2 regions of the Streptococcus caprae genome follow, and region 2 is predicted to be linked to the other one. Evidence: predicted binding sites of a transcription regulator. Region 2 holds the regulator's gene; the other holds the start of a gene.

Region 1 (3,536 bases), on a different contig from region 2:
TCTTTGGCTATGCAGTGGACAAGGGCTGGATGTCTGTTCAGGTCTTCTTTGTCCGCCAGGGCAAGCTGATTGAGCGCGACAGCCAGCTCTTCCCTTACTACAATGATCCTGACGAGGACTTTTTGACCTATATGGGGCAGTTTTACTAGGACAAACGCCACTTCCTGCCCAAGGAAATCTTTATTCCTCAGGGCATTGATGCTGACCTAGCGGCAGCCATTATTCCTACAAAAATCATCACGCCCCAAAAGGGGGAGAAAAAGCAACTGGTCAATCTGGCCATCAAAAATGCCAGGGTCAGCCTACAGCAGCAGTTCGATCTAGCAGAGAAGGACCTGCTCAAGACCCAAGGGGCGGTCGAGAATCTGGGATAGCTCTTGGGCATCGCCACGCTCCACCGTATCGAGGCCTTCGACAACTCCAACATCATGGGGACGGCGCCAGTTTCGGCCATGGTGGTTTTTGAAAATGGCAGAGCGAAAAAGTCGGACTACCGCAAGTACAAGATTAAGACTGTTGCTGGACCTGACGACTATGCCTCCATGCGGGAGGTCATTGAGAGACGATACAGTAGAGCTCTGCGGGAGGGGACTGTCCTGCCAGACCTTATCATCATCGACGGTGGCCAAGGCCAGGTCAATGCGGCCCAGTCTGTCCTAGACAAACTAGGTCTGAACATTCCGATCGCTGGTCTGCAAAAAAATGACCGCCACCAGACCCATGAGCTCCTCTTTGGTAATCCTCTGACGGTTGTCGATCTGCCGAGAAACTCTCAGGAATTTTTCCTCCTCCACCGTATCCAAGACGAGGTGCACCGCTTTGCCATTACCTTCCACCGCCAGGTTAGAAGCAAGACCAGCTTCTCCTCAAAACTGGACGGTATCGAGGGCCTTGGCCCTAAACGCAAACAGCTCCTCCTCAAACACTTCAAGAGCATTACGGCTATCCAGGAAGCAAGTAGCGAGGAGATACGAGAACTGGGCGTACCGGAAGTAGTAGCGGAGAGGGTGAAGGAGAGGTTGAGTAGTCAAGGGGATGGTTAATAAAATTCTGAAGAAGTCAAATTTCCCAGTGATATCCTCTCACTTTTTGGAATATAAAGCATTAGCAAGGAAGAGCTGCTATGATGATAATGGCTTTATCGTGTCGGTTATTATCTCATTTTAGTGAACATTCTTGCTGTTGTAATTGCCGTTGAATTTTTTTCTTTTGGATATCGTGAAAACATCTCTCACCAGTTCTATAATTAGTGGGGGATTCTTGTCTTTTCTTATCCCTCTCTAGGTAGAGTTGTTTGGTTTTGTACCTTGCCTTGAGGATGGTGATTATTTCATACAGACGTTTATTAAATGGTAGCTTGGGTCTTGGCTGAGTAGAGATATCTAGTCCAATCTCTTTGGTAGATGGGGATAGTTAGATCTTATTTCAAAAGTTTAGGAGATATTTTAAACCAAGCTCAAGTTGGTCCAGTAGCAGCTTATTGAACAAACAACCTATGTGAGTATGTGTTTAGGTTTTCGAAACCTTTCCCTAAGGGGAAGGTTTTTTTGAGGTCAAATCAATTTATTGTTCAGAAAATTCCGATTAAACTGTTTATTATTAGAAAAAATAAGGAAAAGACAAGAAATTTTGTAACAAAATTCACAATAAAAATTTTTTACGACAATAGTTGACTTTAACGTAGTGGAAAGGCTTACAATTTAGGTGTAAGAGGTATCAAAAAAGTAAAATATCTTAAAGGATGGATTTAACTTCTTATTATTAAACTGTTTTTAACTAAAAAATAAATATATAAAGGAGGTTTGTATCATGAGTTCTGAAGCATTAGGAATGATTGAAACAAAAGGTTTAATCGGTGCAATTGAGGCGGCCGATGCGATGGTTAAGGCAGCAAATGTTGTCTTGGTTGGAAAAGAGTTAGTCGGAGGTGGCTTAGTAACTGTTTTAGTTCGTGGTGATGTCGGCGCTGTTAAGGCTTCAACAGATGCGGGAGCTGCAGCTGCGCAAAGGGTTGGTGAGCTAATTTCAGTTCATGTTATTCCACGTCCTCATGTAGAAGTGGAGACCATTTTACCAGAAAAAGATTAATCATTGAAAAAGGAGTAGTTTTTCCATGGAGCAAAATATCACTAGCAACAGTCATACTTTGGCGCAACAGCAAATGGCTGCTGCAACTAGAAAATTTCATTCGCTTGGAATTAGAAGCGGCATTATTTCGGGCTTATTTTACGGTATTTATTCCTTCGTTATCATGATTATCAGTGGAATGGATCCAATAAAGACAGCCGTAGGTATCTTTGCGGCTCCCTTTGTAATGGGAGGTATAAATGACTTCCTCGGAGGGTGTACGTTATTGCTAAATGTTATCCGAACGGGTAAGTCCAAGGAGCTTGGAAGAAGTTTAGCCACTAAACCTGGAAAAATTATGTTGCTAGGTTTTATCTTGGGTGGACCTGTCGCTAATGGAGCGTACTTGGTTGGGTTATCATTGGCAGGAGCATTTGCAATACCTGTATCTGCGACGACTGCTGCTTTCGGGGCTTTATTTGCAGCCATTTTCTTAAAACAAAAGATTACCCCTAGGGTTGGTTTGGGAATGATTTTGTGTGTGGCAGGTGCTGTTATTTTAAATTTAGTAAAGCCAGAAGGAGCCTCAAATTTTACTATGGGAATCATCCTTGCCATCCTTGCAGCTGTTTGTTGGGGACTTGAAGGAACTATCTCAGCATTTGGTGGAGCTATGTTGGATTCGGAAGTAGCTGTTACTCTTCGACAAATTGTTTCTGGTTTGATTCAGATGGTCATTATCGTACCAATTATTGGTGCTACAGGTCTCTTTAAGGATATGCTTTCTGCTCCGTTGCCTATGTTGCTATTACTGGTGTCAGGTACTTTAGTTGCGATTTCTTATGCGACATGGTACCAATCTAATGCCATGGTTGGTACAGCCATCGGAATGTCATTGAATATTACTTATGCATTCTGGGGTGTTTTCTTTAGTATTCTGTTTTTAGGACAGGCTCTAACACCAACGATTGCGATCGGCTCTGTTATTGTCATATTGGGTGCCATTATTGTAACGACTAATCCAATGGATTTGTTTAGAAAAAGAGAGGTTTAAACATATGCGACTATTACCAGCAAGAACTGCTGTTTTGAACTATATGAGTACTGTAGAAGAGGCGGATGTGCTCCAAGTAATGGAAGAGCTGAGGCCTTTGTATGGTAGCGAGAAACAGTTTACAGCTCCTCTTTTTTTAGAGCACTTAATGTCTTTGGAATGTAACGGTTATTTAGATCAGGTTGGTTATGACTTAGATGAGAACCAACAGTTAAGAATTTTATATAAAATCAATGCTGATGGCTTGGATGCCGTCAAAAAATATATTTCAGCAGAATATAGAAGATAATCGGAGGAAATTAAATGAGATATTATGGTGGACAAGCCTTGGGCTTAGTCGAAACTGTCGGATTAGTTCCAGCCCTAGAAGCATGCGACAAGATGCTAAAGGCCAGTGATGTCAAATTAGTATCTT
Region 2 (3,536 bases):
TTGTATTCCTAGATCACATAATCGTTGGGCGTTTTGGGTATTATAGTTTTAGGGAAGAAACAGATGTACTTTAAAGCTCATTGACAACATAGTCAAAGATAGCACGTGCATCGTCATTGTTTTCCCAAAGAAATTCTGGATGCCACTGAACCCCTAGTAGACGTTGGGAATCATCATAAGATTCAACAGCTTCGATTGTTTGGTCTTCGGCCCAGGCAGTCACTTTAAGTTTAGGGGAAAGATCTTTTAAAGCTTGTCTATGGAAGGAGTTGATAGCTGCTTTGCTATGCTTCAAGGCTTGAGAAAGAAGTGAGTTGGGCACGACTTCAATTGTATGACTGGTTTTATCTGGATTATCTGCTTGCCAATGATTCATAATGTCTTGATGGAGACTCCCTCCAAGAACAACATTGAGAAGTTGTGTTCCACGACAAATAGTGAAGATTGGCTTATTTTGAGCAAGTGCTTCACGGACGAGTGCCATTTCAAAGATATCTCTTGCCTCAAAATAATCTCTTTCTTGAGCAGCTGGTTCTTCGTTGTAATATTTAGGTTCAACGTTTTGTCCACCTGTAATGATGAGTTTATCAATCATAGAGACATAGACTTTTGCCGCAGTTTCATCGTTGATGGGAAGAATGAGGGGAAGTCCACCAGCTGCCTTTACACCTTCAATTGTACCAGTTGGTGTATAGGACCAAGCAACATCATCAATTGCTAAATCATATTTTTGATTGGCGGAAATACCAATAATAGGTTGTGTCATGGTTTTACTTTCTAAACTACTAGATCATATAATCAATCGAAATGTCGGAATTTCGATTAAAATTGTTTTATTGTATGTATAAGAGAAGAGAGTGGGACAAAATCGGTAATTCGTTAGAATTCGACTTTGTCGTCCCACCTCCGCAGAGTAAAGTAGAGCTATAAAAAATGATAAAATCAGCCTATTAGAGGTCACTCAACCACTGCGTCTGGCAAGTGACACCTTATAAAATTTGAAGCTGGGTACTTTTGTCCCAGCTTCTTAATTGTTCATGGTTAACCTTTATTATTACGCATAAAGTAAAGGAGGGTCTGGAGTTCACTGGTTAAATCTACATATTGTACAACAACATCCTTTGGAAGCGTCAGATTGATGGGTGAAAAACTCAGAATCCCTTTGATACCCGCACGGATAAGCTCATCGGCAACTTCTTGAGAATTGTTACTTGGAACAGTAATGATTGCTGTTTTAATATCCGTTTGAGCAATTTTTTCTTTGATGTCAGCAAAATCATAGATAGGTGTGCCTTCAGGAGTTGTTGTTCCTACTAAAGGATTCCCCTTGATATCAAAAGCCATGGCTATCTTCATTTTGTTACGCTCATGAAATTTATAATTAAGCATAGCTGAGCCTAGATTTCCAACTCCAATCAGAGCAACAGAAGTGATGGCATTATCATTAAGAAGTTCAGCGAAGAAATTCATCAATTTTTCGACATCATAGCCAAATCCACGACGTCCGAGCTCACCAAAGTAAGAAAAGTCTCTTCTGACTGTTGCCGAGTCAATCCCGATTGCTTCTGCAATTTGTTTTGACGAAGCTTTTTCAACCTTTGCTGCATGAAATCTTTTAAAAGTACGGTAGTAGATGGACAAGCGCTTAGCTGTCGCATTTGGAATCGATTTATCAATTGTCACAGGACATACTCCTTAGAAAATATTCTAAGTCTATTGTAAAGAAACATTGTGAAGTGCGCAACAATTTTACTCAAAAACTTTGTAATAGCTAGTTTTCTGACTTTTCAAAAATATCACGATCTACTAAGCTATCCATAAGAAAATAGAATTTTTCTTGTAAGATATGGTTGTCTTCAGATTTAAATATATTAACAAGTCGGAGACCAGATTTATCAGTAATAGTAAGTTTAAATCCTGTTAGTTCTGGATTAATAGTAATCTTCAACGGGAAGCCTTCGCCGCTATTTGGAACTTTTTCCAACAGGCGAGTCAATTCATAGTTACCGACTTTGGTTTGAAGAAATGTCGTGTCACGCAGGGTATATTTTTTAATATTAGGGCTAATGCTGTAGCTATATTTACAACCATTCGGTTGAATCACTTTTTCAAATGCCATGTATTATTCTCCTTTAGATAAAAAATTTGTGAAGGTTTGAACCAGTTGTGTTAGTTCTTCTGGGCTTGTGAATTCTGAGAGTGAAATGCGAATTGATTCTCTGAGGCAAGGAGATTTTTCCCCGTAAAAAGCTTTTAAAACATGAGAAGGTTCGATTGCACCTGCAGTACAGGCTGAACCTGAAGATAATGCGAAACCTGCCAAATCAAGTTGTGTTAGCAGCAGTTCATTATTAGCGCCAGTAAATCCAATATTTAGAACATGGGGTAATCCGTCTGATGGGCTGTTTGAGTACCAATTGAGAGGACTATGTTCCAGTTCTGTTAAAAGATGTTGACGCAAATCAAGGACGTGTTTGAAGTTTTTTTCCTGCTCGGCAGTTACATCAGACAAAGCCTGTGCCATGCCGACGATACCAATAAGATTTTCTGTTGAGGCCCTACGCTTATCTTCTTGGTCTCCACCGTGGAGGAGATTGTCCATTTTATGTGGTTTAGCATAGAGGAGTCCGACACCTTTAGGACCGTGAAATTTATGGGCAGATAGGCTGAAGAAATCACAGCCAAGTTCATCTAAGTTTATTGGGAGTTTACCAGCAACCTGAACCCCGTCTATGTGGTAGACAGCTTGATGATCGGTTAAGAGCTCTGCTATGTCTCTAACGGGAAGAATATGGCCAGTCTCGTTATTAGCGTACATGGTTGAGACGAGGATGGTATCTTCTCGAAGGGCTTGTTTAACCTGTTTGGGGGAGATGGTTCCATTCTCTGGATAAAGGTAGGTGACTTCAAACCCAAAACGTTCAGTCAGGTATTCCATAACATCAAGCACAGAGTGATGCTCGATAGCAGTAGTGATAATATGCTTACCTTTATCTTGATTAGCAAGAGCGTAGCCTTTGATGGCCATATTGTTAGACTCTGTACCACCAGAAGTGAAAACTAGATGATTAGCTGGAATGTTAAGACAGTTTGCAATTGTTTGTCTGGCTTTTCGCAAAGTTTGACTAGCCTGGCGACCATAGGAATGAAGGCTAGAAGGGTTACCAAAATTTTCAGCCATGAGATTTGTCATGGCTGAAATAACAGATGGCGTAAGTGCTGTTGTGGCCGCATTGTCTAAGTAGACCATGGGTTATTCCTCTGTTGGTAATTGTAAGTTAAAGAGTGGGCTGACTGGTTTTTTCTCATGGATGCGGATCAGAGCATCTGCAATGAGTTGGCTTGCCGTCAGGTAGTTTACGTTTTCTGGAACACGTTCTTTGGTTTTAACAGAATCTGTAATGAGGATTTCTTTAATTGGAACAGTGTCTAGAATATCAGCTGCCCCCCCTGAAAAGAGTCCATGACTAGCGACAGCATAAATTTCCGTTGCCCCACCACGTTCCACAATCTTAGCAGCCTCTGCGAAGGTTTTA

What was found. Region 2 encodes Rex, which represses fermentation and respiration genes when NADH is low (regulators of the CRP and FNR family bind a similar motif). Its sites were predicted from a motif close to TTGTGAANTANTTCACAA; they were not measured.
Region 1: a site for Rex is predicted at 1,630-1,647, ahead of ACFORF_RS10595 (BMC domain-containing protein). Genes of this name have one in related genera too.

Annotation. Positions count from the first base shown of each region.
Region 1 covers NZ_JBHRZV010000053.1:20,959-24,494, reverse strand. The annotation lists partial or broken gene uvrC (excinuclease ABC subunit UvrC) at 1-1,043, shown strand, start outside; gene ACFORF_RS10595 (BMC domain-containing protein) at 1,810-2,088, shown strand; gene ACFORF_RS10590 (DMT family transporter) at 2,114-3,121, shown strand; gene ACFORF_RS10585 (hypothetical protein) at 3,126-3,410, shown strand; gene ACFORF_RS10580 (BMC domain-containing protein) at 3,425-3,536, shown strand, end outside.
Region 2 covers NZ_JBHRZV010000052.1:203,864-207,399, reverse strand. The annotation lists gene radC (RadC family protein) at 1-74, shown strand, start outside; gene ACFORF_RS10430 (gamma-glutamyl-gamma-aminobutyrate hydrolase family protein) at 71-766, opposite strand; gene ACFORF_RS10425 (redox-sensing transcriptional repressor Rex) at 1,042-1,683, opposite strand; gene ACFORF_RS10420 (DUF1831 domain-containing protein) at 1,772-2,119, opposite strand; gene ACFORF_RS10415 (cysteine desulfurase family protein) at 2,123-3,250, opposite strand; gene ACFORF_RS10410 (ribose-phosphate diphosphokinase) at 3,254-3,536, opposite strand, start outside.